3 regions of the Glutamicibacter sp. PAEs-4 genome follow, and region 3 is predicted to be linked to each of the others. Evidence: riboswitches for the same ligand, from Rfam matches in the RefSeq annotation. Region 3 holds a riboswitch; each other region holds the start of a gene.
The links. Region 3 has a riboswitch for S-adenosylmethionine ahead of ACR9WD_RS15675 (acyl-CoA dehydrogenase family protein). Riboswitches for the same ligand answer to the same signal wherever they lie in the genome.

Region 1 (3,268 bases), 790 kb from region 3:
TTTTCGCTGCGCGGGGTCACCAGCTGCTCGGTGATCCCGTCGCCGCCCAGTGAAACCCGCGGCGCCTGGTCCAGGCGCACCAGTTTCGTTTCCGGGACTTCGAAAAGCGTGCCGACCTCGATGCCCAGCACCTCGCACAGGCGCAGCAGCGTCGCCACCGAGGGGCTGGTCAGGTCGCGTTCCACACGCGAGAGAAAGCCCTTGGTCAGCCCGGAGAGCTCTGCGACCTGGTCAATGGTCATGCGCTGGGTCTGCCGCACCCCGCGCAGCCGCGCACCGATGTTGATCGCAGCACCGGTTGGTTCAACTGGCAAGGTTTTCATCGTTTGGCTCCATCAACGTCGTGTCCGGCAGCGGCATCCGCGGCGGCTTCACCGCCTGCGGGGCAAGTTTACCAATGGTAAACACGCGGTGTCCCCTACCGCGGGCCGGCCGCGATCATTAGACTCTGTCCATGGACAGCACCAAGGACAGGCTCTGCGGGTATCTGGGCGAGGCACGCGAGAATGCGATCTTCAAGGCCGAGGGCCTGGCCGAGCAGCTGGCCCGCACCCCGCTCACCCCTACCGGCACCCATATCCTGGGCGTGCTGCACCATCTGGTGATCAACGAATACGAGTATTTCGGCACCTGCCTGCAGCGCGAGGCCAACGACGCCTATGTCCGCGAGTTCATCTCGCCTCATGATCCCGACGCTGATTTCCTTCCGCCCGCGGACATGGACGGGCAGCAGCTGATCGGCCTGTACCGCAAGGCCATCGCCTTCGCGGACGAAGGCATCGCCGCCTTGGCCCTGGATTCTGCAGTGCACGTCCCGTGGTGGGGGCCGGCCGGGCATACCACCTTGGATCATCTGCTCATCCATGCCTTGGCCGAGACCTCCCGGCATGCAGGGCAGCTGGATATCATCCGCGAGCAGCTCGACGGCCGTGCCGGCTGGACCGCGACGCTGGATTTGCTGCCCGGCTACACCACGGCGCAGTGGGCTGAACACCGCCAGAAGCTGCAGCAGCTGGCCGATTCCCTGGCCCCGGAGAACTGACCGGAAGTCATATTACGCAGTACGGCTTCATCTGGCGCCGCATGCGGCGGTACGCTCGGAATTGTTGCTTCACGAGACGCGGCGCCAAGCTCCGACTGGCCGCGCACCAACCCCAAGTTCATGGGTGGTTCGGATGAAGAAGCGGTCCGCGCATCAACTGGTGCACGGGCAAGAGCTCGCCAGAGAGTTGATATCCATGGCTGTCCCGATTCTTCCCATCATCGACCGCCAGACCGGCCAGGTGCAGTTCACCGCCGAGGGCCGCTGGTGCACCCGCTACGTTGCGGACCCGCTCCAGCTCGAACGCCTCATCGCGCGCTGCTCCCGCCGTCCGGCCTTCGACCCGGACACCTCAGAATTGCTGCTGGTGGTGCCGGCGGCCGGGAATCCGGCCGGCAGGCGCCATGCATTTAGCCTTGCCAAATTCCCAAGTTCAGGGGCGCTGGCTAAAGTGGAAAGCTGAGCCGATCCACGGGTTTCCATGGGAAACCCCACGTTCCAGGAGAGCCTTTTCGAGATGCCACAGCACCCAGTCGCCGAACCAACCAAAGCGCAGATCCAGCGATGGCGCAAGTATCTCGCCGATGAAGTCGCCGAGGGCGCCATCTACCGCGCCCTGGCGGAAAAGAAGTCCGGGCAGGAACGGCAAATCCTGCTGGGCCTGGCCGAAGCCGAAGCGCGCCACGAATCCCACTGGCGCACCATGCTCGGCGAGCATGCCAAGGAAGTCCGACCGTCGCTGCGCCGCACCATGCTGCGCTTCCTCGCCCTGCACTTCGGGTCGGTGTTCGTGCTGGCCATGGCCCAGCGCTCCGAGAGCAGCTCCCCCTACCGCAATGACAAGGACGCCACGGCTCAGATGGCTGCCGACGAGCAGGTCCACGAGGAAGTCGTCCGGGCCCTGGCCACGGCAGGACGCGCACGGCTGTCGGGCAACTTCCGCGCCGCGGTCTTCGGCGCCAACGACGGGCTGGTATCCAACCTGGCATTGATCATGGGCATCGGCGCCACCGGCGTTTCTTCGGCCTTCGTGCTGTTCTCCGGCATTGCCGGCTTGCTGGCCGGAGCGCTGTCCATGGCGGCCGGCGAATACGTTTCGGTGCGTTCCCAGCGCGAGCTGCTGACCGCCTCGCGGCCCACCCAGGTCACACTGACCGCAGCCCCGAACCTGGATCTGGACGCCAACGAGCTGGTGCTGATCTACAAGGCCCGCGGCATGAGCGACGAGGACGCCGAGCACCGGGCCGCCGAACGCATGGGCCTGTTCACCTGCGACTGCAACCCTGATTTCTCGCTGAACCCGGAAGGCCGCGGCGAGGAGCTCGAGAAGGAGCACCAGGAGCTGGGCTCGGCCACCGGGGCGGCCACCACCTCATTCCTGCTCTTCGCTTCCGGCGCGGTGGTGCCGATCCTGCCCTACATCTTCGGCCTCTCCGGGCTGGCCGCGATCATCGTGTCGGTGGCGCTGGTGGGCATCGCCCTGATGATCACCGGCGGCATCGTGGGCCTGCTCTCCGGAGCCTCCCCATTCAAGCGCGGCTTGCGCCAGCTGGCCATCGGCTGGGGCGCGGCGGCCGTCACCTACTGCCTGGGCCTGATCTTCGACGTCAGCGTCAGCTAATACTCCGCTTGGCATCGAAAATGCCGGGACAGCTTCGGCTGTCCCGGCATTTTCGATGCCCCGGACTAGTTGTCCTTTGCCGGCCGGGTCCGACGGCGCAGGGTTTCCATGGACTGGATGAACGCCAGCGCTTCCTCGGCGGTGTCCACCAGGGCGATCTTCTGCTCCATCACGCGTTCCTTGGCCAGTGCCTGGAGCAGCGGCCACGCGGGCAGATCCCGGCTCCAGTAGTCGCGGCCGACCAGCACCATCGGCACCACGCGGGCACCGGTGGCATAGTAGTTCTCGCAGGCATCCTGGAAGATTTCCTGGACCGTGCCGGCAGCCCCGGGCAGCACGACCAGCCCGCCGTTGGACTGCTCCAGCAGGATCGCCTCGCGAATGGAATTGGTGAAGAACTTGGCGATCCGGGTGGCAAACAGGTTCGGCGGCTCATGGCCGTAGAACCAGGTCGGCACGCCCAGCGACTGCCGCTTGCTGGGGAAACGCTCCTTCACCATCAGGGCGGTTCTCGCCCAGCCGGTGCGCTGGTGGATCGCATCTGGCGCTTCGGCGAGCATCTGCAAGGCCGTCGCGATGTCATCTGCCCCATAGTCGGCCAGCCA
Region 2 (3,268 bases), 200 kb from region 3:
GCTTTTCGCCCAGACCCTGCTGAACGTCATTCCCGGGATCCGCGGCCAGCTGGGCGTCGAAGAAACGCTGGCCAATCTGGCGGTGTCCATCACCTCGCTGTTCTCCGGCATCTTCATCGTGGTCGCCGGCGGGCTGGCCGACCGGATGGGCCGGGCGAAAGTCCTTTACCTGGGCATCTGGCTTTCCATCGCCGGCTCGCTGCTGATCGCCGTGACCCCGGAGAACCTGGGCGGGCTGACCAGCGCCATGCTGCTGGGCGGCCGCGTGGTCCAGGGCCTGTCCGCCGCCTGCATCATGCCCGCGTCCATGGCCCTGGTGAAGACCTATTACGAGGGCAAGGACCGCCAGCGGGCCCTGTCCTACTGGTCCATCGGCTCCTGGGGCGGTTCCGGGTTCTGCGCACTGTTCGGCGGGCTGATGGCCACCAGCTTCCTGGGCTGGCGTTCCATCCTCTGGATCTCCATCGTGCTCTCGGTGCTGGCGCTCTTCCTGCTCAAGGGCACCCCGGAATCCAAGGCCGAGCAGGATCCGGCAGCCGAGCGCCGCTTCGACTACACCGGCCTCATCGTCTTCATCCTCATGCTGGTCTCCATCAACGTCTACATTTCCCAGGGTCCGAATATCGGCTGGCTGAGCCTGGGAGGCATCGCGCTCGTGGCGATCTTCGTGGTCACCGGGCTGCTGTTCTTGCAGATCGAGGTGCGCAGCCGCAATCCCTTCGTGAACCTGAAGCTGTTCTCCAACGGCACCTTCACCGGCGCCACGCTGTCCAACTTCCTGCTCAATGGCGCGGCCGGCACGCTGATTGTCTCGCTGGGCCTGGTCCAGGTGGCGGCCGGGATGTCCTCGCTGCAGTCCGGCCTACTGACCTTGGGCTATCTGGTGGCCATCCTTGCCACGATCCGCGTGGGTGAGAAGCTGCTGCAGCGCTTCGGGCCGAAGAAGCCGATGCTCTGGGGATCGATGTTCACCGGTGTGGGCATCCTGATGTGCTCGATGACTTTCCTGTATATCGACCAGTACATCTTGCTCTCCGTTATCGGGTTCACGCTGTTCGGCATCGGCCTGGGCTTCTATGCCACGCCGTCCACCGACGCGGCGCTGTCCAATGTTCCCGACAGCGAGGTGGGCTCGGCATCCGGCATCTACAAGATGGCCTCGTCACTGGGCAACGCCATCGGCGTGGCCATCTCCGCGGCCCTGTATGTGGCTGGACAGGCCATGGATCCGGCACTGATCCAGTCCTGGGGCCTGTTCATTGGCCGGCAGGACAATGTGGCGTTGCGCTTCGGTGGCGCCATCGGCCTGTTGTTCAACGTGCTGATGGTGGTCATCGCGATCGCCGCAATCATCGTGACCGTTCCTTCGGAGAAGCAGAAGGACAGCGAGAGGACCAAGCACGACGAGGTGGCGCCGCCGCCAATCGGGAACTGATCGAATCGCTTGCTGGGCCGGTGCTGCGCACCGGCCCAAGCCGAACTGTCGGTGGTGCCCAGTACTATCGAACCAAGCTCACGGAATCGCGGCGCTAAGTACCTGGCTAGCCGCGTGGCAACCCTCCTCATCGAGCGGGGTGCCCCAGGGGAAGAGCCGGTCCGGGAAGCCATCCCGGGCAAGTCGATCGGTGGTGCTGATCCTTCAGGATGCTGCGCCGCCTGGAACGAACGCGAGGATGCCATGGGCGCCGAACATGAATACACAACAGGGAATACGCAAGGAACCGACAGCGAGCGGAAGTGGCACAGCGTGCTGCTGGACTATCCCTTCCACGCGGGATCGAGCACCCTCCAGTCAGGGGGATTCCTGGCCTTCGAAGCCGAGAAGCAGCGAGGTGGACTGCTGTGCCTGAATCTTCCCCACATCCACGAATACGTGGCCCGCTGGATTGCCGCCGGATTCACCCCGGAACTGTACTGGGCTGTCAACGCAGGGCTGAAAGCCGCGCTGGACCATGCCCGCCGGCTCTGCAGAAATGTCGGGGACCAAGAACTCCTTGGGCGACGGCTGGAACTGCTCGGGATCACCGCCAAAAACCCGCAGGCTGGCCAGACTTATCTGCGCGTGACCGGCAAGGACCCGATCACTGGCCGAAGCATCATGGAAGAGCGGACGCGCCCTGAGCACATTGTGCAGCTGGTGCCCGAAGCCTGGGCGGAATTCCCGCGGCTGCTGGGCTTCGAACGCCCGTCCGTGGCCCTGTCCAAGTACATCCGAGGGAACTGCGCCAGCGAGGTTCCCTGCAGCGTGCAGGCGTAACCGGGGCTAGGTTTCCGGTGGATGAAAATCCGCCGGAAACCAAGCCGCTTGGCGTTAATTCCATAATCTATGATTAACGCCACCATCCCCGGAATTTTGCGGTTAATCGAGCGTTAACCACTGGTTGGCAAATATCAATCGGAAGGATGATACTAAGTGTCCAAGCGGAGCGCTAGACTGGCAATCGCTCTTCAATCACGCTGCCCTTAATCCGAAGGCCCAGCATGCAGGAGAGCGTGATGCCAGCGAGGATTTTCCACATGCTTCTCAAGCTCATCTTGAAACACTCCAAACCCTATGCCGGGTGGATCGTTGCAGTAGTCATATTGCAGCTGGCCACCACCATGGCTACGCTCTACCTTCCCAGCCTGAACGCCAAGATCATCGATGTCGGCGTGGTCAATGCCGATATCGACTACATCTGGCGCACCGGCGGACTGATGCTGGTGGTGGCCCTGATCCAGGTGGCCACCGCCGTCGCCGCCGTCTACTTCGGTGCCAAGACCTCCATGAGCGTCGGACGCGATGTCCGCCAGGCGGTCTTCGAGAAGGTCTCCACCTTCTCCGCCCAGGACGTCAACAAGTTCGGTGCCGCCACCTTGATCACCCGCGGCACCAATGACGTGCAGCAGATCCAGATGCTCACCCTGATGGCGCTGAACTTCATGATCACCGCGCCGATCATGTCCATCGGCGGCGTGATCATGGCGATCCGCGAAGACCCGGGGCTGTCCTGGCTCGTCTGGGTATCCGTGCCGCTGGTGCTCATTGTCGTCGGCCTGCTGGTCATCAAGCTGATGCCGTTGTTCCGCGACATGCAGACCCGCATCGACGGGATCAACGGCGTGCTGCGCGAGCAGATCACCGGCATCCGCGTGGTGCGCGCCTTCGTGCGCGAAGAGCATGAAACCGAACGCTATGCCGATGCCAACCAGAAGCTGACCGACCTGGGCGTGAAGGTCGGCAACCTGTTCGTGCTGATGTTCCCGGCGATCACCATGATCCTGCACC
Region 3 (3,268 bases):
CCAGTTGCAAGTACAGTCATCGTTCAGTCCAATCCGTGGGAATTTCTAGGTGTAGAGCGAGAGCGGCTGGGATTCTCCGCGCAGGAAGTACGCGCCGACCTCGATCTTCTTGTAGTCCACCGGGTCATGCAGCGAGTGGGTGCGCACATTGCGCCAATACAGGTCCAGGCCCACCGAGCTCGCGGTCGAGGATGATCCGGTCACCTCGAAGATCCGGTTCGCCACCTCGACGCCCACCTCGGTGGAAACCACCTTGGCTTCGGCAATTTCCACTGCCAGCGCGGCCCGCTCGGGCTGGGTGACGTCTCCGGCCTTCGACAGCAAGGCATCGAATTTCCGGCCGAGCTTCTCGGTCAGCGCCGCCACCGCGGCGGTGCGGGCCTTGAGCTCCCCGACGATCCGCTGGAAAATCGGATCCTGGGCGTAGGTGTCGGCCTGCGAGAACAGCCAGGCGTTCTTGCGGCCCAGCAGGATCTGCTTGCCACGCTCCAGCGCTCCTTCGGCAATGCCCAGGTAGAAATTGGCGAAAGCCAGCTGGATGCCCGGGGTGAGCAAGGTGGACACCGGTTCGTCGGTGACGAATCCGAGCAAGTCCTCGGCTTCAAGCCTGACGTTGTGGTACTCCAGCGAGTTGGATGCGCTGAGCCGCTGGCCCAGGTAGTCCCAGTCGTCAACGATTTCCAGTCCTTCGATGTCGCGGGGCAGCACGAAGGCGAGAATCTGCCCGTCGTATTCCCCGCCTTGGACCAGCGCGTTGATGACGATGACCTCGCCAACACCGGAACCAGTGGAGAACCGCTTGGCCCCGTTCAGCCGGTACCCATCCCCTTCGACGCTCAGCGTCAGATCCGGGTCAACCGGATTCACCGAATCGCCCCAGAGCCACCCGCCTTCCACGGTGCGTTGCCACCACTTGCCTTGCGCCCCCGCCGGAGCATAGAAGGCAATGCCCGACTGGTTGATGTAGTGGTAGGCCAGCAGCTGCGCGATGGATCCATCGGCCGCCGCCAGGATGCGGACCACGTCGAATGCCGTTTCCCAGTGGGCTCCTGCGCCGCCGAATTCTGCAGGCACCAAAAGGTTCAGCAAGCCGGCTTCGCGCAGCAGCTGCACCTCGGCGAATGGCTGCTGGTTCCTGCGGTCGCGTTCCAGGGCGTCTTGTGCGAGCGTGCCTGCCACCTGCTGGGCAACTTCGCGCCACTGCTCCAGCTCGGTTTCGCTGGCGTTCCCATAGTAGGGAACTCGGCGTAGTCCGGTGTCTTGTACGGTATCTTGCACTGTCATCTTCTTCTCCCTTGCGTTGCAGGTTCCGAAGGACGCAGGGTCCCTGCGATTCCATCGATCCTGGCGTTAGCACTACCTGCGGGATGCAGACTTGCTGCGGCGTCGCGGAGCCAGGTCTCTCAGCCGCTCTGGATGGGTTGTGCTCCGAGTCAACCACTGCCGGAAGCAGTCACGGAAGGGCACTGTCATGCGAGGGAACGGCAGGACAAAATACGTCATCTTCGAGCCACCTGCTTGCCTGATCGATGGCTGCGCGGCCTTCATATGACACTTGCATGACGAAATTTGAACTCGGGAACTGCGCAGCTTCCGAATAGGATGGCTGTTCACGGCGAATAGGCAGGATAGGTGGAACGTGGATCCAGCAAGCGTCATCTCCTTCATGTTCGGGTTGCTGGCCATCACTTTGGTGGCAGCGCTCCTCGCACCCATGGCCCGGGATGGAAAGCTCGCGCGCAATGCGGCCATCGGCATCAGGACGCGCCACACCTTGGCCAGCAACGAGGCTTGGTTGGCAGGGCATCGGCGGGCTGCGCCGCTGGTGGCCGCGGCTGCATGGGCAGGCTGGGCCGCGTTAGCCGGCTCAGCGGTACTCTGCATGCTGGGCCAGTTCGGTTTCGCCTTCGCCACGACCGGCGCAGGTTATCTGGCCATTATCGTGTTGCTGATGGTCTCGGCTGCCAAGGCGAACACGGCCGCTCGAGGCGTCTAGCGGTCAGGCCTTCGCTCTTCGGCTACCACTTTCAAACACATGCTTAAAGCAACGGATCGCACCATCGGCAGATGGTGCGATCTGTTGCTTGCGCGGTCAGCGTCCTGCTACAGCAGCACGGCTCCCAGGAGCAATACCGTCAGGAAGGCGGCGGTACCCTGGATGGCTGTTGCCACGCTCAAGGTCTTGTATGCGGTAATCACCGGAATGCGGCTGAGCTGCGACACGACCCAGAAGTACGAGTCGTTGGCGTGCGAGACAACCATCGCACCGGCACCGACGGCCAATACCGTGAGCACCATGCCCAGTTCCGAACCCAGACCCAAGGAGCCGAGCATCGGCGCGACCAGCGCAGAGGTGGTCACCATGGACACAGTGGACGAGCCCTGCGCGGACTTCAGCGCAGCGGCGATCAGGAACGGCACCGCCAGACCCAAGCCCAGCCCGCTGAGCGAATCCGAAAGGATCGTGGTCAGATCCGATGCTGCCAGCACCGCGCCGAAGCCCGCACCGGCACCGGTGATCAGCAAGATCGGGGCAGCGGTGCGCACGGCTTCATGCATCTGCTCATTGAAGACCGCCAGCTTGCTGTCGCCGCTGAGCAGGAAGGTCGAGGAGATCAAGCCGAAGATCAGGGCGATCACCGGAGTACCGATGAAGGAAAGGATTTCCAGGGCAATGCCCTCGCCGAACGGGTGCGAAGGCAGCTTCGCAATGGAAGCGGCGCAGATCAGCACGAGCGGAACCAGGATCGGCATGAATGCCAACGCCGGGCTCGGCAATTTGCCGAAGCTCGCGCGCAGCTGCTCGTAGTCGAGTTCGGAGATGTCGTCATCGCCCTCGCTGGGCAGCGGGGTCCACTTGGACTTGTTGAAACGGCTGGCGTAGGCCAAACCTGCCAGCGCAGAGATGGCGGCAACGGGCAAGCCGACAGCGATGATCAGGCCCAGGTTATCGGCAACCCCGATGCTTTCCGCTGCGGCCAGCGGACCCGGAGTCGGCGGCACCATGGTGTGGGTTGCGTACAGGCCGGTCATCAGGGCGACGGATGTCGCCAGCGCAGAAACGCCGGTGCGCAGGGTGATGGCTTTGCGCAGCGAGTTGAGCACCACGTAACCGGAGTCGCAGAAGACCGGAATTGAAACGATATAGCCGATGATCGACAGCGTCAGGTTGGGGAACCGTGTGCCCAGGACCTTGATCAGCGCATCTGCCATGGAGATCGCGGCACCGGATTTCTCCAGGATCACACCGATCATTGTTCCGAACAGG

Region 1: another riboswitch for S-adenosylmethionine. It lies ahead of ACR9WD_RS02925 (hypothetical protein); the one in region 3 lies ahead of ACR9WD_RS15675 (acyl-CoA dehydrogenase family protein).
Region 2: another riboswitch for S-adenosylmethionine. It lies ahead of ACR9WD_RS14730 (hypothetical protein); the one in region 3 lies ahead of ACR9WD_RS15675 (acyl-CoA dehydrogenase family protein).

Annotation. Positions count from the first base shown of each region.
Region 1 covers NZ_CP195017.1:610,125-613,392, reverse strand. The annotation lists gene ACR9WD_RS02935 (cupin domain-containing protein) at 1-323, opposite strand, end outside; gene ACR9WD_RS02930 (DinB family protein) at 455-1,042, shown strand; SAM riboswitch class IV at 1,110-1,223, shown strand; gene ACR9WD_RS02925 (hypothetical protein) at 1,239-1,505, shown strand; gene ACR9WD_RS02920 (VIT1/CCC1 transporter family protein) at 1,560-2,663, shown strand; gene ACR9WD_RS02915 (LOG family protein) at 2,729-3,268, opposite strand, start outside.
Region 2 covers NZ_CP195017.1:3,126,143-3,129,410, reverse strand. The annotation lists gene ACR9WD_RS14735 (MFS transporter) at 1-1,435, shown strand, start outside; SAM riboswitch class IV at 1,512-1,624, shown strand; gene ACR9WD_RS14730 (hypothetical protein) at 1,679-2,257, shown strand; gene ACR9WD_RS14725 (ABC transporter ATP-binding protein) at 2,518-3,268, shown strand, end outside.
Region 3 covers NZ_CP195017.1:3,322,650-3,325,917, forward strand. The annotation lists gene ACR9WD_RS15670 (acyl-CoA dehydrogenase family protein) at 1-20, opposite strand, end outside; gene ACR9WD_RS15675 (acyl-CoA dehydrogenase family protein) at 46-1,278, opposite strand; SAM riboswitch class I at 1,333-1,423, opposite strand; gene ACR9WD_RS15680 (SdpI family protein) at 1,640-1,996, shown strand; gene ACR9WD_RS15685 (GntP family permease) at 2,104-3,268, opposite strand, start outside.